DNA from 3 places in the Enterobacter sp. Li2LvB3 genome. Region 3 is predicted to be linked to each of the others. Evidence: predicted binding sites of a transcription regulator. Region 3 holds the regulator's gene; each other region holds the start of a gene.
What was found. Region 3 encodes PurR, which represses purine synthesis genes. Its sites were predicted from a motif close to CANGCAAACGTTTGCNTG; they were not measured.
Positions count from the first base shown of each region.

Region 1: the regulator PurR is predicted to act here: its motif matches at 5,142-5,159, upstream of glyA (serine hydroxymethyltransferase).
Region 2: the regulator PurR is predicted to act here: its motif matches at 4,866-4,883, upstream of purE (5-(carboxyamino)imidazole ribonucleotide mutase).

Region 1 covers NZ_JBSICG010000022.1:49,757-57,878, reverse strand. The annotation lists gene qseE (two component system sensor histidine kinase QseE/GlrK) at 1-1,189, shown strand, start outside; gene qseG (two-component system QseEF-associated lipoprotein QseG) at 1,186-1,947, shown strand; gene glrR (two-component system response regulator GlrR) at 1,944-3,281, shown strand; gene glnB (nitrogen regulatory protein P-II) at 3,362-3,700, shown strand; gene hmpA (NO-inducible flavohemoprotein) at 3,781-4,971, opposite strand; gene glyA (serine hydroxymethyltransferase) at 5,276-6,529, shown strand; gene ACS603_RS17585 (DoxX family protein) at 6,582-7,004, opposite strand; gene ACS603_RS17580 (3-phenylpropionate MFS transporter) at 7,177-8,122, shown strand, end outside.
Region 2 covers NZ_JBSICG010000023.1:7,886-16,007, forward strand. The annotation lists gene ybbP (putative ABC transporter permease subunit YbbP) at 1-612, shown strand, start outside; gene ACS603_RS17825 (porin) at 794-1,939, shown strand; gene mnmH (tRNA 2-selenouridine(34) synthase MnmH) at 2,063-3,133, opposite strand; gene purK (5-(carboxyamino)imidazole ribonucleotide synthase) at 3,222-4,289, opposite strand; gene purE (5-(carboxyamino)imidazole ribonucleotide mutase) at 4,286-4,795, opposite strand; gene ACS603_RS17845 (hypothetical protein) at 4,970-5,155, opposite strand; gene ACS603_RS17850 (YdgH/BhsA/McbA-like domain containing protein) at 5,226-5,435, opposite strand; gene lpxH (UDP-2,3-diacylglucosamine diphosphatase) at 5,587-6,309, opposite strand; gene ppiB (peptidylprolyl isomerase B) at 6,313-6,807, opposite strand; gene cysS (cysteine--tRNA ligase) at 6,982-8,122, shown strand, end outside.
Region 3 covers NZ_JBSICG010000003.1:106,909-115,030, forward strand. The annotation lists gene punC (purine nucleoside transporter PunC) at 1-774, opposite strand, end outside; gene punR (DNA-binding transcriptional activator PunR) at 889-1,800, shown strand; gene purR (HTH-type transcriptional repressor PurR) at 1,817-2,842, opposite strand; gene cydH (cytochrome bd-I oxidase subunit CydH) at 3,140-3,229, shown strand; gene ACS603_RS03515 (MFS transporter) at 3,395-4,561, shown strand; gene sodB (superoxide dismutase [Fe]) at 4,598-5,179, opposite strand; gene ACS603_RS03525 (C40 family peptidase) at 5,301-6,059, opposite strand; gene grxD (monothiol glutaredoxin 4) at 6,398-6,745, shown strand; gene rnt (ribonuclease T) at 6,820-7,479, opposite strand; gene gloA (lactoylglutathione lyase) at 7,576-7,983, opposite strand; gene nemA (alkene reductase) at 8,083-8,122, opposite strand, start outside.

The DNA.
Region 1 (8,122 bases), on a different contig from region 3:
ACTGGAAAAGGTGTATCAAAATCAGCGTAAGCGCTACAGCGAAATGCTGGATGCCCATGCAGGTGTCCTGCCTGACGACAAACTGTATCAGGCGCTGCGTCAGGATCTTAACGATCTGGCTCAGCTTCAGTGTCACAACAGTGGCCCGGCAGCTTCTGCCGCCGCGCGCCTTGAGGCCTTTGCCAGCGCCAACACGGACATGGTTCAGGCGACACGAACGGTGATTTATTCCCGTGGGCAGCAGCTGCAACAAGAGATTGCCGAACGAGGTCAGTTCTTTGGATGGCAGGCGCTGGTGCTGTTTTTGGTCAGCCTGGGGCTGGTATTGCTGTTTACCCGCATGATCATCGGCCCGGTGAAAGGGATCCAGCGGATGATCAATCGCCTTGGCGAGGGGAAATCGCTGGGTGATACGGTCGCTTTTAAGGGACCGCGTGAATTACGCTCGGTCGGGCAACGGATCATCTGGCTCTCCGAGCGTCTGGCATGGCTCGAATCTCAGCGTCATCAATTTTTACGCCATATCTCTCATGAGCTGAAAACGCCGCTCGCCAGTATGCGTGAAGGCACAGAGTTGCTGGCTGACGAAGTGGCAGGGCCATTAACCGTCGAACAAAAAGAGATTGTCGAAATCCTGGATGCCAGCAGCCGTAATTTGCAAAAGCTCATCGAGCAACTGCTGGATTACAACCGCAAACTGGCTGATGGCGCAGTGGTTCTGGAAAAAGTCGCGATAGCGCCGCTGGTAGATATGGTTATCTCCGCACATAGCCTGCCAGCAAGAGCTAAAATGATGCATACCAACGTGGAACTTGGTGAGTCAGTCTGTTTTGCAGAGCCGATGTTGTTAATGAGCGTACTGGATAATCTTTATTCCAATGCGGTGCACTATGGTACTGAATCCGGTAACATTTATATCCGTAGTTATACCAATGGCTCGCGCGTGTTTATTGACGTAGCTAATACGGGAACCCCAATCCCTGATGACGAAAAAGCGATGATTTTCGAACCCTTCTTCCAGGGGAGTCATCAGCGAAAAGGTGCGGTTAAAGGAAGTGGTCTGGGGTTGAGTATTGCCCGCGACTGCATACGGCGAATGCAGGGTGAGCTCAATATCGCCAGTGACGAACGCTCGGATGTGTGCTTTCGTATCGGACTGCCTCTTGGGCCGGAAAAATCAATACAATGAATCTATGTCTGGTGAGTATGTCACACGTCTTTTTCCGCGCAGTGCGCGCGGTGTTTTCCAGCAAAAAATTACGCCTGGGTCTGCCATGTCTTCTGCTGGCTGGCTGCGTTTCCCATGCACCAACGAGTGCCATCAATGATAAACAGGATGCCAGATGGCCAGAGAATCAGCTGGCCGATTTTCTGACAACGGGATGCGACGATATCTGGAATTTATCGGGGCATGACGTTGAAGCAAACCCGCTGTTCTGGTTGCGTGGCATAGATTGCTCGCAGCGCCTTGCGCCGACAACCGCGCGAGCGCGGGCGGCGATGTGGGACGATGACACCTGGCAGGACGCGTTTAAACGCGCCATTTTACTGGCTGATGCCAAAATTACACCTGTTGAACGTCGTGCAAATACCTCACGCCTGGACGGGCTGGCGGCAAGCATTCCGGCGCAGGTGCGCCCGGTGTATCAGCTCTGGCGGGACGGGCAGGTACAGCAACTTCAGCTGGCCGAGGAGCGCTCTCGCTACAGCAAATTGCAGCAGTCCAGCGATGCTGAACTTGATACGCTTCGCCAGCAGCAGGATTACTTACGCGCCCAGCTTGATACCACCACGCGCAAACTTGAAAACCTGACCGATATAGAAAGACAGCTTTCGACGCGTAAACCGGCGAGCAACTATCTGCCGGATGGATCAAAGGGGAGTTCACCATCCACCTCGCAAGATCAGGATAGCGACACGCAGAAACAAGAGGATGTGAAGCCATGACAAGCCGCAAACCTGCCCATCTCTTGCTGGTGGACGACGACCCTGGATTGTTAAAACTGCTGGGAATGCGTCTGGTCAGCGAAGGCTATAGCGTGGTCACCGCCGAAAGCGGGCAGGAAGGGCTGAAAGTGCTCAGTCGCGAAAAGATAGACCTGGTGATTAGCGATTTGCGCATGGACGAGATGGACGGGATGCAGCTGTTTGCGGAGATCCAGAAGCAGCAGCCAGGGATGCCAGTTATCATCCTCACCGCTCACGGCTCTATCCCCGATGCGGTCGCTGCCACGCAGCAGGGCGTATTCAGTTTTCTGACCAAACCCGTCGATAAAGACGCGCTTTATAAAGCCATCGACAGCGCGCTTGAACACTCCGCACCTTCTGGTGATGAAGCATGGCGGGAATCTATCGTGACCCGCAGCCCCGTTATGTTACGCCTGCTCGAACAGGCACGGATGGTGGCGCAGTCTGACGTCAGCGTGCTGATTAATGGCCAGAGCGGAACCGGGAAAGAGATCCTGGCGCAGGCCATCCACAATGCCAGCCCGCGCAGTAAAAACGCTTTTATCGCCATTAACTGTGGCGCACTGCCGGAACAGCTGCTGGAGTCTGAGCTGTTTGGTCATGCGCGCGGGGCCTTTACCGGTGCGGTGAGTAGCAGGGAAGGGCTGTTCCAGGCCGCAGAAGGCGGCACGCTATTTCTTGACGAAATTGGTGATATGCCTGCGCCGTTACAGGTCAAACTGTTGCGCGTGTTGCAGGAGCGTAAAGTGCGCCCGCTCGGCAGTAACCGCGATATCGACATCAACGTGCGTATCATTTCAGCGACGCACCGTGATTTGCCGAAAGTGATGGCGCGTAACGAGTTCCGTGAAGACCTTTACTACCGTCTGAACGTCGTGAACCTGAAAATCCCCGCGCTTGCCGAACGTGCGGAAGATATTCCGCTGCTGGCTAACCATTTACTGCGCCAGTCTGCCGATCGTCATAAACCCTTCGTGCGTGCTTTTTCTACCGATGCCATGAAGCGCCTGATGACCGCCAGCTGGCCGGGAAACGTGCGCCAGTTGGTCAACGTTATCGAGCAGTGTGTGGCGCTCACTTCGTCGCCGGTGATCAGCGATGCGCTGGTGGAGCAGGCGCTTGAAGGGGAAAATACGGCATTGCCGACCTTTGCAGAAGCGCGTAACCAGTTCGAGCTGAACTATTTGCGTAAGCTGCTGCAAATTACCAAAGGCAACGTGACCCACGCGGCGCGAATGGCGGGGCGTAACCGCACCGAATTCTACAAACTGCTGTCGCGACACGAGCTGGAAGCAAACGATTTTAAAGAGTAGTACCGCAAAAACCGAATGAATATGATACTGTGAGCAACCGATTACGAGGCAGCTTACTGGCAAGAGTTTAAGGACCCACCATGAAAAAGATTGATGCGATTATTAAACCTTTCAAACTGGATGATGTACGTGAAGCGCTGGCTGAAGTCGGCATCACCGGGATGACCGTAACAGAAGTGAAAGGTTTTGGTCGCCAGAAAGGCCACACCGAACTGTACCGTGGTGCGGAGTACATGGTGGACTTTCTGCCAAAAGTGAAAATCGAAATCGTGGTGAGCGATGACATCGTGGATACGTGTGTGGATACCATTATCCGCACGGCGCAGACGGGCAAAATTGGCGACGGTAAAATTTTCGTCTTTGACGTGGCGCGCGTGATCCGTATCCGTACCGGTGAAGAAGACGACGCGGCGATTTAATTTTCTTGCCGGGTGGCGCTGCGCTTACCCGGCCTGCAATACCTCTCACAGGCCCGTGCAAATACAGCGCCGCCGGGCGATTACAGCACCTTATGCGGGCCGAAGCACTCATAATGAATGCTGTCTTTATTCACACCCAGCTCAACCAACTGCTTCGCCGCATACTGCATAAATGCCACCGGGCCACACACATAGAACTGCATATCCGGTGCGCTGAACGCCCCTTCATGCTGGCTTAAATCAATCAAACCTTCGCTGTCGAAGCGAGCAGCCGCGCGATCGGCTTCAGTTGGCAGGCGATACCAGGTGTGCGCGCTAAAGCGTGGCAGATCTGCCGCCAGCGTTTTCACTTCATCCGCAAACGCATGAACGTCACCATTTTCTGCGGCGTGGAACCAGTTCACCTGCGCGCTGTGGCTCGCTTTCGCCAGCGTATCCAGCATCGCCAGCATTGGTGTTTGACCAACACCTGCGGAAATCAGCGTAACCGGGGTATTGGCGTCAACGGCCATAAAGAAATCACCCGCAGGCGCGGCCAGATGCACCACATCACCCACGCTGGCGTTGTTATGCAGCCAGCTGGAAACCTGACCGCCATCTTCGCGTTTCACGGCAATGCGGTAGCCTTTACCGTCAGGCTTACGAGTCAGAGAGTACTGGCGGATCTCCTGGTGTGGGAAACCTTCTGGTTTCAGCCACACGCCCAGATACTGACCCGGCTGATAATCTGCCACTGGTTGGCCATCCACAGGTTCGAATTCGAAGCTGGTAATCAGTGCGCTGCGTGGCATTTTTTCGACAATACGGAATGCGCGAGTGCCTTCCCAGCCGCCATTTTTACTGGCGTTTTCGCTGTAGATCTGCGCTTCGCGGTTAATAAAGACACCTGCCAGTACGCCGTAGGCTTTACCCCAGGCGTCCAGCACTTCCTGACCCGGGCTGAACATCTCATCGAGCGTTGCCAGCAGGTGACCGCCAACGATGTTGTATTGCTCTGGCTTGATCTGGAAGCTGGTATGTTTCTGCGCAATTTTCTCTACCGCAGGCAGCAGCGCCGCCAGGTTTTCAATATTGCTGGCATATGCGGCGATAGCGTTAAACAACGCTTCGCGCTGATCGCCGTTACGCTGGTTGCTCATGTTGAAAATCTCTTTGAGCTCCGGGTTATGCGTAAACATACGATCGTAGAAATGGGCGGTGAGTTTAGGGCCGGTTTCAACCAGCAGGGGAATAGTAGCCTTAACAGTAGCGATGGTTTGAGCGTCGAGCATGAGCGCGTCCTTTAGATGTTACTTTAATGATGTATTTTAAATGCATCTTATAGAAAGTACCCCTGCGTTGTAAATGGTTCTTTGCATCGTGAAAAATATGCATCACAAACCTGAAAAGAAATCCGTTGAAAATAGTTAGAGCTTTATTCCTCAAACCCTTGCGTGGCGTGGAGGAAAACGTTTGCGTAAAATCGTTTGTCAAGACCTGTTATCACAGAACTAATCAGTTATACTGTTGCCCGTCGTCCAACAGGACTGCCTTTTCAGGCCAAAATTTTATTGTTAGCTGAGTCAGGAGATGCGGATGTTAAAGCGTGAAATGAACATTGCCGATTATGATGCCGAACTGTGGCAGGCTATGGAGCAGGAAAAAGTACGTCAGGAAGAGCACATCGAACTGATCGCCTCCGAGAACTACACCAGCCCGCGCGTTATGCAGGCGCAGGGTTCTCAGCTGACCAACAAATATGCTGAAGGTTACCCGGGCAAGCGCTACTACGGCGGTTGCGAATACGTTGATATCGTTGAGCAACTGGCTATCGACCGCGCAAAAGCGCTGTTTGGTGCAGACTACGCTAACGTGCAGCCGCACTCAGGCTCCCAGGCTAACTTCGCGGTTTACACCGCGCTGCTGCAACCGGGTGATACCGTTCTGGGTATGAACCTGGCGCAAGGCGGTCACCTGACTCACGGTTCCCCGGTTAACTTCTCTGGCAAACTGTACAACATCGTGCCTTATGGTATTGATGAGTCAGGTAAAATTGACTACGAAGAGATGGCGAAGCTGGCTCAGACCCACAAACCGAAGATGATCATCGGTGGCTTCTCTGCATACTCTGGCGTGGTTGACTGGGCAAAAATGCGTGAAATCGCTGACAGCATCGGTGCATATCTGTTCGTGGATATGGCGCACGTTGCCGGTCTGATTGCCGCAGACGTTTACCCGAACCCGGTTCCTCACGCTCACGTCGTGACCACCACCACCCACAAAACCCTGGCGGGTCCGCGCGGCGGCCTGATCCTGGCGAAGGGCGGCGATGAAGAGCTGTACAAAAAACTGAACTCTGCTGTGTTCCCAAGCGCGCAGGGTGGCCCACTGATGCACGTCATCGCGGGTAAAGCGGTTGCGCTGAAAGAAGCGATGGAACCTGAGTTCAAGGTTTATCAGCAGCAGGTTGCTAAAAACGCTAAAGCGATGGTGGAAGTGTTCCTGAGCCGTGGCTATAAAGTGGTTTCTGGCGGCACTGAAAACCACCTGTTCCTGCTGGATCTGGTTGATAAAAACCTGACCGGTAAAGAAGCTGACGCAGCCCTGGGCCGCGCCAACATCACCGTGAACAAAAACAGCGTACCAAACGATCCGAAGAGCCCGTTTGTGACCTCCGGTATCCGTATCGGTTCTCCGGCTGTGACTCGCCGTGGCTTTAAAGAAGCCGAAGTGAAAGAGCTGGCTGGCTGGATGTGTGACGTTCTGGACAATATCAATGACGAAGCGGTAATCGAGCGCGTTAAAGGTAAAGTTCTGGATATCTGCGCGCGCTTCCCGGTGTACGCATAATCCCTCTGCTTTGCAGAAAGTAAAAAGGCCGCGATTGCGGCCTTTTTTTTGTTTAACGCCTGTCGAGGGATATTGCGCCAGGGCCGGTTATCGCCAGCAAAATAAATGCACCAGCAATACTGACGTTCTTGTAGAAATTAATCATATTCGGCACAACCGCATCACCGGTCATATCCCAGTAGTGATGACCAATCACCGCCGTTCCCAGCGTGTAGAAAATAAACAGCACGGCAATAGGGCGAGTGTAAAAACCCAGCACGATAAGAATAGCTGCGGGGACTTCCATCACCACCGCGATAATGGCCGCCAGCATGGGCATGGGGGCGCCGAGCGAGGTCATATATTGAACGGTGCCGCTAAACCCCGTCAGTTTGGGATAGCCAAAAATAATAAACAGGACAACGATGGCGATACGGGCAATCAATAACAGGAAGGAGCGTGAGGAGCCGAAATCGAAATAACGTAAGCTGTTCATGGCAAACGACCTCTGCATGCGATGTAGTTTAAACGTAATACAATTTTCCCGCTCTCGCCATACGCTATCCGGCTCTCACTGATGTTAATTTATCGTTAATTTATAGCACGCTAATGACTTGCTAAAGTCGGGGATTAACGCCAGACTATCGCCTCCATTTCAGGAGGGATTCATGGTTTTGCATTCCACACGCTGGCTGGCGCTCAGCTATTTCACCTACTTTTTTAGCTACGGTATTTTCCTGCCTTTCTGGAGCGTCTGGCTCAAAGGGATTGGCCTTACGCCGGAAACCATTGGCGTGCTGCTGGGCGCCGGGCTGGTTGCGCGTTTTCTGGGAAGTCTGTTAATTGCGCCACGCGTCAGCGATCCCTCCTTACTGATTAAAGCTGTACGAATTCTGGCGCTGCTGACGCTGGTTTTTGTGGCCTGCTTCTGGGTCAGCCATCAGTTTGCCTGGTTGATGGTAGTGATGGTGGGTTTCAATCTGTTCTTCTCTCCGCTGGTACCGCTGACGGATGCGCTGGCGAATACCTGGCAAAAACAGATAACCATGGATTATGGCCGCGTACGCCTGTGGGGTTCGATTGCCTTTGTGATTGGCTCGGCGCTGGTGGGCAAGCTGGTTAGTCTCTACGATTATCACGCCATTCTGGCGTTGTTGAGCCTCGGGATCGCTTCAATGCTGTTGGGTATGTTATTGCGCCCTTCTGTGATGCCGCAGGGAGAAAACCGCCATCAGGAAAGCGCTGGCTGGCCTGCCTGGCGGGCGTTGGTCGTCCAAAGCTGGCGTTTTCTGGCGTGCGTGTGCCTGCTTCAGGGAGCACATGCAGCCTATTACGGTTTTAGCGCAATTTACTGGCAAGGGGCAGGGTACTCGGCTTCAGCCGTGGGGTATCTCTGGTCGCTTGGCGTTGTTGCTGAGGTGATTATCTTTGCCCTGAGCAAAAAACTGTTCCGTCGCTTTGGGGCTCGCGACCTGCTGCTGCTTTCCGCCGTGTGCGGTGTGGCGCGCTGGGGCATTATGGGCTGGACGACAGAACTGCCGTGGCTTCTCGTGGCGCAAATCCTGCACTGTGGCACCTTCACGGTGTGCCATCTGGCTGCCATGCGCTATATCT
Region 2 (8,122 bases), on a different contig from region 3:
GCTACGGTGACCAGCCTGCGCAAGGTCGACTGGGAAAGCCTGCGACCGAATTTCTTCTTTATCTTCCCTGCGGGCGCACTGGACGGGCAACCACAGAGCTGGCTTACCAGTTTCCGCTGGGAGAGCGGCAACGGTATGTTGACCCAACTGAACCGCGAGTTCCCGACCGTGAGCCTGCTGGATATTGGCGCGATCCTGAAACAAGTGGGACAAGTGCTGGAGCAGGTGAGCCGCGCCCTTGAAGTTATGGTGGTGCTGGTGACTATCTGCGGTGTGCTGCTGTTGCTGGCTCAGGTGCAGGTCGGGATGCGTCAGCGCCATCAGGAGCTGGTGGTGTACCGTACACTGGGTGCCGGGAAACGTCTGCTGCGCACTACCCTGTGGTGTGAGTTTGCCCTGCTGGGGCTGGTGGCTGGTCTGGTGGCGGCCATTGGTGCTGAAACGGCGCTGGCGGTACTCCAGACCAGGGTCTTTGACTTCCCGTGGGAGCCGGACTGGCGGTTGTGGTTCACGCTGCCTGTTTGCGGTGCGGTGCTGTTGTCACTGTGCGGCGGCTGGCTCGGTACGCGGTTGTTAAAAGGCAAAGCGCTATTCCGCCAGTTCGTTAGTTAGTTCAGTGTTTGATGATTACGTACCGGTTTATATATCGGTACGTAATCACTTAGTAGCACAAATCGATAATATCCATAATTTTAGTAGCACAAATCATTAAAAACCCGCCCACACAGCCATATATTTTCCAGTTAATATTCACCTGCTAAATATTTAGCAGCGTGTCTATCAAGGAAAAATAATGACTATAAAAAAAACAGCGCTGGCGGCAACGATCGGCGCGGCAGTGGCATTGACGTCTTTCGCAACTCAGGCGGAACTCACTGTTCTTAAACAAGATCCACAGGCGGGCGATCCGCTGAGCCGTCTTAATTTCACCGTTGGCGGCAGTATCCGTCCTCAGTTCAACATGATGACTGGCGACGGCGACAAAGGTTCCTACAAACGTAATGGCTTCGACGGCGGCACCCGTTTCCGTTTCGCAGCAGATTACTATCTGTTTGATGACATCAGCTGGGTAAGCTACTACGAGCTGGGTGTGAACATTCCTGCGCTGTTCGACTGGGACAACCACTACAAAGAAGGTTCCAACAACACCTCTCGCCGGATGCTGTACACTGGCCTGAAGAGCAACACCTGGGGTACGCTGACCTTCGGTCAACAGAACAGCGTTTACTATGATGTGGTTGGCGCGAAAACCGATATCTGGGACTACGACATGATCGGCCAGGCACCAGGAAACGGTATCAACGGTGACTATGACGGTTCTTATCGTTCGCGCAAAATGCTGAAATATAAGAAAACCGTAGGTGATGCTGATATCTATGCATCCTATCTGTTCGAAGATAATGAATACCTGCCAGGCAACGGCCTGCGTTACAAACGTAAAGGCGGCGGTTCACTGGGTCTGGATTATCACCTGACCAAAGAGCTGACCTGGGGTACGGCGTGGAACTACACCCGCGCGGATATGCGTAATCCGGAAAATGGCGACAGCGAAACGTACAATCAGAACATCCTGGGTACGGCGCTGAGCTGGAAACCTGACAACTGGACCTTCTCCGCTGGTGGCGGCTGGTACCAGAACTTCCTGACCACTAAAAAAGTGTCTACTGATAACTACTTTGCTGGTGATGCATGGGGTATCGAGTACTTCGCAGGTTACACATTCCCAATCAATCAGTATGCGGTTAAAACTATCCAGCCTTACTTCATGGGTGACCGTATTGAGTACGTGAATGGTCGTAACTACCAGCGCATCGACAACGGCGTGGGTATCAGCTTCCAGCTGGATTACGGTTTCCGTGTTGACTACGAACACGTGTTCACCTCCAGCACCGACGATCTGGGCGATATGAACCTGGTGCGTCTGCGTTACGACTTCTAAGTTTGAGTCATGGGGTGCGGTCTGATGCCCTCACCCTGGCCCTCTCCCACAGGGAGAGGGAATAAAAACCAAAAACGGCAACCTGGGTTGCCGTTTTGCTTTCACCTTGCCACCCGGCTTTTTTCAGCGATCAAGCCAGTCTGCTACCTCAGCGAACGTCCCGCGATACACAATCTTCTCTGCTTTTTTCTCCAGCTGATAGCCGTACATCGGGTCGTAATAATCATTCAGCAGCGGCGCAAGCCAGCTAAAGTGCGCTTCGGTGCTGCCGGAACGCTGCTGTTCCAGAAGTGCGCTATCTAATAACGCGGTAAATTCAGCAAAGCGCTGCAGCCCCAGGCGCCGGCGAATGGCGAACAGACCGTGGTGCAGATACTCGCTGTACTCCTTCCAGCCAGCCTCTTCCCCATATGCGGCAGAAAAATCGGCCCACATATGGTCGAAATACTCTTCGCGCAGGCGTTCAAGGCGAATGTCGAACGGGTCGTCCACTACCACAATTGAAGACTGCACCATGCGATCGCGCAGGCACTCCGGCAGGTGGTTGGAGCCAATCATGCGGCCTTCGTCTTCCAGCACCCAGCGTGTGGCATCTTTTTTTAACAGCTCAACCGCCAGCTGGTTTTCGAAACTCGCCTGCGAAAGCTGCGGCTGGAGCGTGCGGCCAAACGACGAACCACGATGATGCGCCAGCCCTTCCAGATCAACCCCCTGCGCGTGCTGCTTCACCAGCAGGGTTTTACCGCTGCCGGTACAGCCGCCAATCAGCACCATCGGTTTTTGCACCTGCTCGACGGTGGCCTGAATGGCTGTCTGACGCAGCATTTTATAGCCGCCCTTGACCAGCGGATAATCAACGCCGGCCTCTTTCAGCCAGGCCTGGGCGATATGCGAACGCTGCCCGCCACGCGCGCAGCAGAAATAGCCATTGGGGTTTGCCAGACTTGCTTCGCGCCAGGCATGAATGCGCGCCTCGCGCGTGTCGCCCATCACCAGACTATGGCCGAGTGCCAGCGCGGCTTCAGGCCCCAGGCGTTTATAGCAGGTGCCGACGGCAGCGCGTTCGTCGTCGTTCATTAAGGGCAGGTTGATTGCGGCGGGCATCGCGCCCTGTGCGAATTCGATCGGCGCGCGAACGTCGATTAAAGGGGTATCAGACGCGAGGATCGCGCGATAGTCCGTTCCATCGTTCATGGTGATTCCAGAAGAGAACTAAGCAGTAATGATGGGCGGGAATTGTACGCCGGGGAAAGAGGAGGTCAACTCCCCGGCGGAGGGAGAACTATTTAAGCTTCGACTGTGCCCAGACAATACCGCTGGCGTACTCAGGCGGCAGCAGCGGAATAATGGCCTCAAGCGTCGCGCTCAGACGGCCTTCATCAGTGTCGTTCAGATTAAGGTGACCCACCTTACGTCCAGGACGCACTTCTTTGTCGTACCAGTGCAGATGCACCAGCGGCAGCTTAAGCCAGTCGTAGTTCAGATCGGTACCGATCAGGTTGATCATCACTGACGGGCTGTTCACCACCGGTTGCGGCAGTGGCAGGTCAGTAATGGCGCGCAGGTGCAGCTCAAACTGGCTGATGGATGCACCGTTTTGCGTCCAGTGTCCGCTATTGTGCACGCGCGGAGCCAGTTCGTTAATCAGCAGCCCGGCTGGGGTGACAAAGCACTCCATCGCCATCACGCCAACATAACCCAGCTCATGCATGATGGCCGAGAGCATATCTTCTGCCTGCGCCTGCTGTGCGGCATTTGCCTGCGGGAAGGCGACGCTGGTGCGCAGAATGCCATCCTGATGCAGGTTGTGCGTCAGCGGATAAAACACGGTGCTGCCATCGTGCGCACGGGCGCCGACCAGCGAGACTTCGCCGCTAAAGTTGATACCCTGCTCAACAATGCACTCACCGTAGCAATCGTCCGGCAGTTCGGCGGTTTCACTGGCACGTAAGCGCCACTGCCCGCGACCGTCGTAACCGCCCACGCGACGCTTCACAATCGCCAGTTCGCCGAGCATGGCAAACACGTCGTTCCATTCGCTTTTATCGGACAGCAATTGCCACGGCGCGGTCAGCAGACCAAGTTTGTCGAACAGCTGTTTTTGGGTCAGACGGTCGGCAATGATCGGGAACACGTCACGGTTAACAAAAGCGTTATGACGCGCCAGCTCACGGGTCAGGGCTGTTTCCGGCCAGCGTTCGATCTCAGCTGTGATTACGCTCTGATGAAAAGGCACGGCTTCCGGTTCGGCATCCAGCCCAACGGGCCAGACGGAAATCCCCAGCGGTTCACCGGCCTGGCGCAGCATGCGGCCTAACTGGCCGTTACCGAGAACGCAAACCTGCTTCATGCCGCACCCCGCGGGTCCGGGTTATCCAGCACCTCGTCAGTCTGGGCTTTACGCCAGTCAGCCAGACGCTGATGCAGGGCTTTATCGTGAGTCGCCAGAATCTGTGCGGCCAGCAGCGCGGCATTTGCCGCACCGGCTTTGCCAATCGCCAGCGTACCCACCGGAATACCGCGTGGCATCTGAACAATTGAGTAAAGGCTGTCAACGCCGCTTAATGCAGCGCTTTGTACCGGAACACCTAATACAGGAACCAGCGTTTTTGCGGCAATCATGCCTGGCAGATGTGCTGCGCCGCCCGCACCGGCAATGATCACCTCGTAACCGTTCTCTTCAGCGCTTTCGGCAAAGCTGAACAGTTTATCGGGGGTACGGTGTGCGGAAACCACTTCAACATGGTGCGGAACATTCAGGATTTCGAAGATTTCGGCGGTGAACTGCATGGTAGCCCAGTCGCTTTTGGACCCCATCACGATGGCGACACGCGCCGGATTATTGCGGGAAGACATGCGTCTTAAAACTCCTGTGGTGCGAAACACACTGCTTTCGAGGGCACAGAGAATAGCATGTAATACGGGCAAGGAAAACGGTTGCGCGGCTAAAACTTGAGCCGTTGTGGACACTCACACATAACAAAACAGACCGCATTTTGCGGTCTGTTTAGCGAAAATCTCTGGCGATTTTTACAGGAGATTTCCTGCTGTCAGGTTTTCTTTATCGAATGCATGGCTGACATCAATATGATTTTCCATGCTGGTGTCGATATTCGAACCTGCTTCTGGGGTGGAGAAGCGATGCTCCGCCGCCATCGCGCCAGTGGACAGGACAGCGGCCAGCAGCAGGGTGCTCACGATGCTGATTGTTTTCATTCTCTGTTCCTTGCTCATCGTATTGTCGCTGTCGCTTATCTGTTTACTGGCGGCACGGCAATCAGGGGTCTTATTTAGTCAGTTCTGCAGTCATGTGAACGCGGTTGTTGAACTGTGCGCTGGTGATTTTGTATGACGCACCCTGTTCAGCAGCCTGTGCGGCAATTTTGGCTTCTGCACGGTCAATGGTAGAGGCGGTAGCACTGACGCTCTGAGCGAAAGAACCGAAAGAGATCAGAGAAAGAGCGGCAACTGCAACGAAAGTTTTGATGGATTTCATGGTCGTATTCCTTAAGTGTTTTGTCTGTGGTAGGGCGTATTGCCCTGATGTGATAAATAATAGACCGACCATGGATTGATTAAAATCGAAACAATTTGCCGATATCATTCAAAAAAATTGAATGCGTTTGATCATTTAGTGCGGTGGGGTATCAGAAAGGAAATGCGATCAGTTCTACGCCTTCGGGCGTGACTTTTACCATTGAGCCTTCGCTGTGCCAGGCACCCAACACGACGCGATGAGCAGGTTCGCTGTTGGTGGTAAGCGAATGGACGTCCGGGCGATGGGTATGACCGTGGATCAGCCATTGCACGCGGTGTTTTTCCATCACATCGATAACCGCCCGTGGGTTAACGTCCATGATGGTCATTGATTTGCTGCTGTTGGCGGCTTTACTGCCTGCACGCATTTTCGCGGCGATGCGATTGCGGATAAACAGCGGCAGAGCCAGGAACAGCGTTTGGATCCACGGGGTGTGGACTTTGGCGCGAAACGCCTGGTAGCCGGTATCGTCGGTGCAGAGCGTATCGCCGTGCATGATTAACACCTTGCGGCCATACAGGTCGAGTACTTGTTCTTCCGGCAGTAAGATCATGCCGCTTTCACGGGCGTAACGTTTGCCGAGCAGGAAATCACGATTGCCGTGGATGAAGTAGCAGGGGACCCCGGAATCAACCAGCGCCTTAATGGCGGCGGCGATATCGTGGTGGAGCGGGTTGGGATCGTCGTCGCCAATCCAGGCTTCAAACAGGTCGCCCAGAATGTAAAGCGCATCGGCGTTTTTGGCTTCACCGCGTAAAAAACGCAGAAAACCGGCGGTGATCGCCGGTTCTTCTGTTTGCAGATGTAAATCTGCAATAAAGAGTGTCGCCACGAATTACTCGCTGACGGTCACGCTTGTAATCACAACGTCTTCTTTAGGAACGTCCTGGTGCATACCGCTGCGGCCAGTAGAAACGCCTTTGATCTTGTCAACAACGTCCATACCTTCAACCACTTCTGCGAATACGCAGTAGCCCCAACCTTGCAGGCTTTCGCCAGAGAAGTTCAGGAAGTCGTTGTCAGCCACGTTGATGAAGAACTGCGCGGTTGCTGAGTGTGGAGCCTGAGTACGGGCCATTGCCAGCGTACCACGAGTGTTTTTCAGACCGTTGTTTGCTTCGTTTTTAATAGCTTCTTTAGTTTCTTTCTGGTTCATACCAGGTTCGAAACCGCCGCCCTGGATCATAAAACCGTTGATCACACGGTGAAAGATGGTGTTGTTGTAGAAACCTTCGCGGCAGTAGTCCAGGAAGTTTTTAACTGTTTCAGGCGCTTTGTCATCAAAAGTCTTGATTACGATATCGCCATGATTAGTGTGGAAAGTAACCATTTTTGCATCCTGTTCCGTTATTGTGGTGCGTCAACCCATATTCGGGTCACATATAGGGGCTTGTTATAGCATAACCACAGGATGCGATCACCTTGCATTGTGTGCTGCTTCGGGTTTGAATTACGGGTAGAATACCCGGTTTTCGTCCACACACGTGTTTACATGGAATCTTCGATGTTAAAAATCTTTAATACAATGACGCGCCAAAAAGAGGAATTTAAACCTATCCATGCCGGGGAAGTCGGCATGTACGTGTGTGGTATTACGGTTTACGATCTCTGTCACATCGGCCATGGCCGCACCTTTGTTGCTTTTGACGTGGTTTCTCGTTACCTGCGTTTCCTGGGCTACAACCTGAAGTATGTGCGTAACATCACCGACATCGACGACAAAATCATTAAACGCGCTAATGAAAATGGCGAGAGCTTTGTCGCGCTGGTGGATCGCATGATCGTTGAAATGCATAAAGACTTTGATGCATTAAATATTCAGCGCCCGGACAGCGAGCCGCGTGCGACCCACCATATTCATGAAATTATCGACATCACTGAGAAGCTGATCGAACGTGGTCACGCCTATGTGGCGGATAACGGCGACGTGATGTTCTCTGTGCCGACCGATCCGGCTTACGGAAAATTGTCCCGTCAGGATCTGGATCAGTTGCAGGCCGGGGCGCGCGTTGACGTCGTTGACGTGAAGCGTAACCCGATGGACTTCGTTCTGTGGAAGATGTCCAAAGAGGGTGAACCAAGCTGGCCATCCCCGTGGGGTGAAGGCCGTCCGGGCTGGCACATCGAGTGTTCTGCGATGAACTGCAAACAGCTGGGCAACCATTTCGATATCCACGGCGGTGGTTCTGACCTGATGTTCCCGCACCACGAAAACGAAATTGCGCAGTCTACCTGTGCGCACGGCGGCGAGTACGTTAACTACTGGATGCACTCCGGGATGGTGATGGTTGACCGCGAGAAGATGTCGAAATCGCTCGGCAACTTCTTCACCGTGCGTGACGTGATGAAATATTACGATGCCGAAACCGTGCGCTACTTCCTGATGTCCGGTCACTATCGTAGCCAGCTGAACTACAGCGAAGAGAACCTGAAACAAGCCCGCTCTGCGCTGGAGCGCCTGTATACAGCACTGCGCGGTACCGACAAATCGGTGGCAGCAGCCGGTGGTGAAGCCTTCGAAGCGCGCTTCGTTGAGGTGATGAACGACGACTTCAACACCCCGGAAGCTTACTCCGTGCTGTTCGATATGGCGCGTGAAGTGAACCGCCTGAAATCAGAAGATATGGCCGCGGCCAATGCGCTGG
Region 3 (8,122 bases):
ACCGTAACCGCCCACCAGGAAGGCGATAGTCTGTGGAACATAGCTCAGGCCGATGGCCGCCGGGCTGTACCCCATATCGTGCAGAATAAAGGGTGAGCCGGTCAGCCATGCAAAGAAGCTGGCTGAACAGGCGGCGTAGATAAGCACGTTGCCGCGGTACGCTTTGGTGCGCAGCAAAGAGGTAAAGGTAATTGGCTTCGCTTCCGGATGTGTCTCTTTTTTATGCGCAGGTTTCAGGGCGAATGCGGGCAGCATCAGCACCAGAGTGATGGCAAACAGGGTGGCGAAAATCGCCTGCCAGTCGAAATGCGCCAGGATCCAACTGCCCAGCAGTGGTGCAAGCGCGGGAGAGAGGCCAACCAGCGGCATAATAGTGGCAAAAATTCGATTGGTCCGTGAAGCCGGATAGTAATCCGTCACCAGCGCCTGCCAGGTGACCGCTGCGGCACAAACGCCGACGGCCTGAACAAAACGCAGCACCAGTAACCAGGTTGCATCGCGTACCCACAACATCCCAAGACAGCCTACGGCAAAAATTGCCAGACCCAGTAACAGCACTGGTTTACGACCAAAACGGTCGGAGAGCGGCCCCCACAGCAGCTGTGCAAAGGCAAAACCGGCGAGGAACAAACTCAGGCTGGCGCTAATGGCCGCGGCAGGCGTTTGCAAATCTTCCTGCATTGCAGCGAATGCGGGTAAGTACATATCGGTAGCTAAAAAGCCCAGCACGCTTAAGCCGCCGAGCCAGACTAAAAAACCTTTCCTGGGTTGCATTGTTTTATTCTCCTTAAGGAGGCAGGGTACGTTGGCGCAGAGTGTAGGGAGTGCAAAGCGGCTTGTGAAACGCTAATATTTGGCGGGTGCATTCAAATTTTTTGCAGGCAGAAAATGTGGTCAGATTATTCTCTTGAAGTTGTGGATGCTGTCGCCCGTAACGGCAGCTTCAGCGGAGCCGCGCAGGAACTACACCGCGTCCCCTCGGCCATTAGCTACACGGTGCGTCAGCTTGAGGAGTGGCTGGCCGTTCCGCTGTTTGAACGCCGCCATCGCGACGTGGAGTTAACGCCTGCCGGGGCGTGGTTTTTGAAAGAAGGGCGTTCTGTTATCAAAAAAATGCAGATCACTCGTGAACAGTGTCAGCAGATTGCTAATGGCTGGCGAGGTCATCTTTCTATTGCGGTGGATAACATCGTAAAACCTGAACGTACCCGGCAGATGATTGTCGATTTTTATCGCCACTTCTCCGATGTCGAGCTGCGGGTATCGCAGGAAGTCTTTAACGGTGTCTGGGATGCGCTGGCAGATGGCAGGGCAGAGATGGCGATCGGCGCAACACAGGCCATACCCGTTGGGGGACGTTACGCATTTCGCGATATGGGAATGTTAAGCTGGAAATGCGTGGTGGCAAGCGATCACCCGCTGGCGGCAATGGCAGGGCCGTTAAGCGATGATACCCTGCGTAACTGGCCATCGCTGGTACTGGAAGATACGTCACGCTCGTTACCCAAGCGTGTGACCTGGCTTCTGGATAACCAGCGACGGGTGATTGCGCCCGACTGGGAATCCTCCGCGACCTGCCTTTCTGCCGGGTTGTGTGTGGCAATGGTGCCGGTCCATTTTGCCAGACCACGAATCGATGCCGGGGAGTGGGTTGCCCTTGAGCTTGAAAACCCATTCCCGGACGCGGCCTGTTGTCTGACCTGGCAGCAAAGTGACGTATCGCCCGCGATGGCCTGGCTGCTGGATTACCTGGGGGACAGTGAAACGCTGAACAGGGAGTGGTTACGGGAGCCAGATTAACTGGCTCCGTACACGATTAACGGCGGTAGTCGCGGAAAGGACCGTCCGCCACGGAGCGACGTTCGATAAGACGCGGGTGGACTTCAATTGACTGCGACTCTTCACGTTTGTTAACGATCCTGTCCATCAGCATGTTGAAGGCTGTTTCACCCAGAGAATCTTTCGGCTGATGAATAGTGGTCAGCGCCGGGGTGAAGAAACGCGCGTTGCGCACGTTGTCATACCCGATCACAGAAATATCCTGCGGTACGCGCAAACCCAGCTCATCGGCAGCACAAAGCGCACCCATCGCCATAATATCGCCACCGCAGAAGACAGCAGTCGGACGATGCGGTTGGGAGACTATTTGCTGCATTGCGCGGTAACCGGATTCAGGCTCAAAGTCACCCTGAACAATCCAGTTTTCTGGAACGGTGATCAGTGCTTCTTCCATGGCTTTCATAAATCCGGCCAGACGGCCTGCACCGGTGTTACGCTCCAGTGGACCTGGAATCACGCCAATCTCGCGGTGACCCCGTTCTACCAGATAACGACCGGCCATGTAACCGCCTTCAAAGGCGTTATCGATTACTGAGTCAGTAAAATCGGCGTGCGCTTCACCCCAGTCCATCACCACCATTGGGATGTGACGGTACTCTTCCAGCATGGAGAGCACAGAATCCGGGTATTCGGAACACATGACCAGCAGGCCATCCACGCGTTTTTGCGCCATCATTGACAGATAAGCGCGCTGTTTCTCATGGTTGTTCCACGCGTTACCCAGGATCAGGGTATAGCCTTTCTGGAAGCAGTTTTTCTCGACCGCCTCGATTATCTCTGCGAAATATGCAGCTTCGCTGCTGGTGGCCAGCAAACCAATGGATTTGGTGTGATTAACTTTAAGGCTACGTGCGACCGCGCTTGGCGAATAGTGCAGTTCTTTGATCGCCGCCCAGACGGCATTACGCGTCTCTTCCGCTACAAAACGGGTTTTGTTAATTACATGTGATACGGTTGTAGTGGAAACGTTTGCGCGTTTTGCCACGTCTTTAATTGTTGCCATTAAATGTCACTCCAGACCATATCCTAAGCTCCTGAAAAACTTGAAGGTAAACGTTTGCCTTCTCTCACCCTTATCACGCAATCTGGAATTGCGACACGCCGGGAAAACGACACAGGACGTCAGGAGGGGGTCAATGGCCGGTACGCTAATAAATTTAGCGTGGAATTTTGTCCTATCTTGATGAAAAGGGGAAGAGCAAAAGTGGATATCAGTTTAAATCCAGGAAGATTTTTGACGTAAACTGTGTAAAAATGAGCAAGCTCACTTTTCGTAAGGTGATTAAAAGGAGAAAAATTGATGAGTACCGATCTTAAGTTTTCGCTGACGACCACCGTTATCGTGCTGGCACTGATTGTTGCAGCTGGTCTGACGGCTGTATTGCACTGATTTACGCGGGGGGAGAGTTCTCTCCCTCCACATTCCTCGCTGATTGTTACTTCTCCGGCAATAATCTTTTGCCAAATTGTTAACTTCTCATTTTTTGTGATTGGTGTCATGCTTTTTGCTTCTTTGTTCTGTGTCGCGGTACGACACGGCATCCGGAGTTGACTCATGAAAATCAATTATCCTCTGCTGGCCCTGGCGATTGGCGCTTTTGGGATTGGCACCACCGAATTTTCCCCGATGGGGTTATTGCCTGTTATCGCCCGGGGTGTAGACGTCTCTATCCCGGCGGCCGGTATGCTGATTAGCGCCTACGCGATTGGCGTGATGGTAGGGGCACCGTTAATGACGTTGCTGCTTTCACACCGTGCGCGCCGTAATGCGCTGATTTTCCTGATGGCTATTTTTACCCTGGGGAATGTGCTTTCCGCGCTTTCACCGGATTACACGACGCTGATGTTGTCACGTATCCTGACCAGCCTTAACCACGGTGCCTTCTTCGGACTGGGCTCGGTGGTTGCAGCAAGCGTTGTACCTAAACATAAGCAGGCCAGCGCCGTGGCAACCATGTTTATGGGTCTGACCATTGCCAACATCGGCGGTGTACCTGCGGCCACGTGGCTGGGTGAAGCGATCGGCTGGCGTATGTCGTTCCTGGCAACCGCTGCACTGGGCGTGATTGCTATGGTCGCACTGTTCTTCTCGTTGCCAAAAGGCAGCGCAGGCGAACGCCCTGATGTACGCAAAGAGCTGTCCGTGCTGGTTCGTCCTCAGGTATTGTCTGCGCTGCTGACCACCGTGCTGGGGGCTGGGGCGATGTTCACGCTCTATACCTATATTTCGCCCGTGCTGCACGACATTACTCATGTCACGCCGGTCTTTATTACCGCGATGCTGGTGCTGATTGGCGTAGGGTTCTCTATCGGTAACTACCTGGGCGGTAAGCTGGCAGACCGTTCCGTGAGTGGCACGCTGAAAGGCTTCTTAACGCTGCTAATTGTCATCATGGTGGCCATTCCGTGGCTGGCGCGTAACGAATTTGGCGCAGCCATTGCGATGGTGGTATGGGGTGCGGCGACCTTTGCCGTGGTTCCGCCGTTGCAGATGCGGGTAATGCGTGTGGCGCATGAAGCGCCAGGACTCTCTTCATCCGTGAATATTGGTGCGTTTAACCTGGGTAATGCACTGGGCGCTGCGGCCGGTGGTGCAGTGATTTCGGGTGGCCTGGGGTACAGCTTTGTGCCGGTAATGGGGGCGATTATTGCGGCTCTGGGGTTACTGCTGGTACTGATGTCGGGTCGTAAACAGCCAGAAACGGCCTGCGCGGCTGAATAATCATAACGCAGAAGGGCGAACCCTTCTGCGTGTCTCTTACGCTGCGAGGTTCTTCGCAACAAATTCCCAGTTAACCAGCGCCCAGAAATGCTCCAGGTAGTTCGGGCGTGCGTTACGGTAATCGATGTAGTAAGCATGTTCCCACACATCGACGGTCATCAGCGGGGTTGCGCTGGTGGTCAGCGGTGTACCCGCGTTGGATGTTGATACGATAGCCAGTTTGCCATCGGCTTCTTTCACAAGCCAGGTCCAGCCAGATCCAAAGTTTTTAATTGCTGCGTCAGTGAATTTCGCTTTGAAATCAGCAAAGCTGCCGAACGCGGCATTGATGGCTGCGGCCAGTTCACCGGTGGGTTCTCCGCCTGCATTAGGTGCCAGGCAGTGCCAGTAAAACGTGTGGTTCCAGACCTGAGCGGCGTTGTTAAACACGCCACCTTCTGAGCTACGCACGATCTCTTCCAGCGTTTTGCCTTCAAAGTCAGTGCCTTTGATCAGGTTGTTCAGGTTGGTGACATACGTCTGGTGATGTTTGCCGTAGTGATATTCCAGGGTTTCCACGGAAATGTGTGGAGCCAGGGCGTCTTTTGCATACGGTAGTGCAGGTAATTCGAACGACATTGCTTCTCTCCTTATTATTTTTACGTTGCCAATAACCATAAAGACAACAGGGATAGAGTAGCAAATTGAAAGGGTATGCAAAAGAGGAACTTACCCCGCCGCAGACGCGGCAGGGCAAGGATTAACGGATGGTTTTCGGGGTCATCACACGGCGTGCACCAACGTAGTGGCGTACCCAGTAATCTTCGCTCAGAGAGGTGATTTGGATGTCCTGGCCGCTACGTGGCGACTGGATGAATTTCCCGTTGCCAACGTAAACACCCACGTGGTCGGCCATGCCGCGACCCTGAGTGCGGAAGAAGACCAGATCGCCACTTTCCAGTTCACCACGATCGACCGGTGAAGCATCGCGCAGGTGATACATTTCGTTCGCAGTACGCGGAATACGGAATTTCACCAGATCTTTGTAGGCGTAGTACACCAGACCGCTGCAATCGAAACCGGTACGGGGTGAGGTTCCGCCCCAGCGATAAGGCTTGCCAATTTGTCCCATCAGCTTGTTCATCGCGGTTTTTTGCGCTTTCTGGACGCGTACCTTATGGACTTCCGCTACTTTCGTGACTTTGACGCACTTCGCTTTGTGACCTTTGCGGGCAGTGCATTTTTCGGTAACGAGATTAGCGGCAGTTTGCTGGGCTTTGCGCGAAGTGGTGTGAGTGGTTTTAGCTTTGCTGGAGGCAGTACGTTTAGTCTGTGTGGTGGTTTTTTTCTTTTCGTTCTTACTGGTGGTTTTTTTCTTACGTTCTGTGACTTTAGCCAGGTGCGTTTTTTGTACAGCAGAATGCCGCGCCTGCTGGGAGGCGTTAGCCACTGGCGTGAAAGAGAGTGTTGTAAACAATAAAGCACAGAGCGTGATCGAGATTTTATTTATCCGCGCCACTGGCCAGTCCCCTGGTAAATGCAGGTCATCAATCATGCCTGCGTGTGATTTTCAAAACCTGTCGATTCTAATCTATAAAAACCCGAGAAGTTAATAGCATTTTTCAATCTAAAATTGTGTTTCGTTAGCAAGTGCAAAAAAAAACATCAATCTGTAGCATTATTGCTTACTCCTTAAGCAAAACCTTATCTGCAGTAGGGTTAAGCTACATTTGGAATGCAACTTATGCCGGTAACGTTTAAAATATATAGACGTGAAAAAAATGTTATTTTCCGATGCCGCTCTGAACCGCTACAATGTCAGACGAATGCCGTAACAGAAGTTAAAGGAAGCAAGACATGAGCACCACTATTGAAAAAATCCAGCACCAGATTGCTGAAAACCCAATTCTCCTGTACATGAAAGGTTCTCCGAAACTGCCAAGCTGCGGTTTCTCCGCACAAGCAGTTCAGGCGCTGTCTGCCTGTGGCGAGCGCTTTGCTTACGTTGATATCCTGCAAAACCCGGACATTCGCGCTGAGCTGCCAAAATACGCTAACTGGCCGACCTTCCCGCAACTGTGGGTTGATGGCGAGCTGGTTGGCGGTTGTGACATCCTGATCGAAATGTATCAGCGTGGCGAACTGCAACAGCTGATCAAAGAAACTGCTGCTAAGTACAAAACTGAAGAACCAGACGCAGAGTAAGTTATCTGCGAAAATAAAAAAGCGACCTGTCGAGGTCGCTTTTTTTTTGTCGGGTGGCGCTGCGCTTACCCGACCTACGATTGAATATCTGCCTCATCGCCCATCGGTAGCGGCCAGCCGCCAAGACGTTTCCAGCGGTTCACAATTTCACAGAACAACTCAGCCGTGCGTTCGGTGTCATATAACGCGGAATGTGCCTGAGTCCCGTCAAACGCAATTCCTGCCGTGATACAGGCTTTGGATAATACCGTTTGCCCCAGCGCCAGGCCGCTCAGTGCAGCGGTGTCGAAGGTAACAAACGGGTGGAAAGGGTTGCGCTTGAGCGAAGCGCGTTCGGCAGCCGCCATCATAAAGCTGTGATCGAAGGTGGCGTTATGCGCCACCATGATCGCGCGGCTGCAGTCATTGTCCTTCATGCCTTTGCGCACCATTTTGAAAATGGCGTGCAGTGCATCGTATTCGCTTACGGCGCCACGCAGCGGATTATTTGGATCAATGCCGTTAAAGGCCAGCGCTTCTGGCTGTAAGTTGGCGCCCTCAAACGGGTCAACATGGAAATGCAGCGTGGTGTCCGGTGAAATCCAGCCCTGTTCATCCATCTTCAGCGTGATGGCGGCAATTTCAAGCAGCGCATCGGTTTTAGCGTTAAATCCGGCTGTTTCTACATCAATGACAACGGGATAAAAACCACGAAAACGGTCGCACAGACCGGTAAATTGAGCATTATCGGACATCAGGGTCTCTTACATGGGGAAAAAAGCAGTGCGCATTATGGCAAATTTTAAGAGGGGATGCAGTAAAACTACGGGCGCATATTGCGCCCTGCGGGATCAGTTGCCCAGACCGCGACCAGCGTCTTTGGCTTCAATCAGCTCGATTTTGTAACCATCTGGATCTTCAACAAAAGCAATGACCGTGGTGCCGCCTTTGACCGGGCCCGCTTCACGGGTCACGTTACCGCCGTTGCTGCGGATGCGTTCACAGGCTTCAGCGGCATTTTCCACTTCCAGCGCGATATGGCCATATGCCGTGCCCAGCTCGTAGTTGTCTACGCCCCAGTTGTAGGTCAGCTCGATAACCGCTTCATCCGATTCCGGGCCGTAGCCAACGAACGCCAGTGAATATTTGTACTCCGGATTTTCGCTGGTGCGCAGCAGTGTCATTCCCAGGACGTTAGTGTAGAAATCGACAGAACGTTGCAGGTCGCCAACGCGCAGCATGGTGTGAAGTAGGCGCATAATTTCCTCATTAACTAATGGATTGGATTATGTTTTTGAACAGAAACGATGTTTTAGTATAGCGGCGAAATGTCGCCGCTATCAATGCACAAGGAGGAATTACAGGGAAGGGTAGTCGGTGTAACCTTCAGCGCCGCCG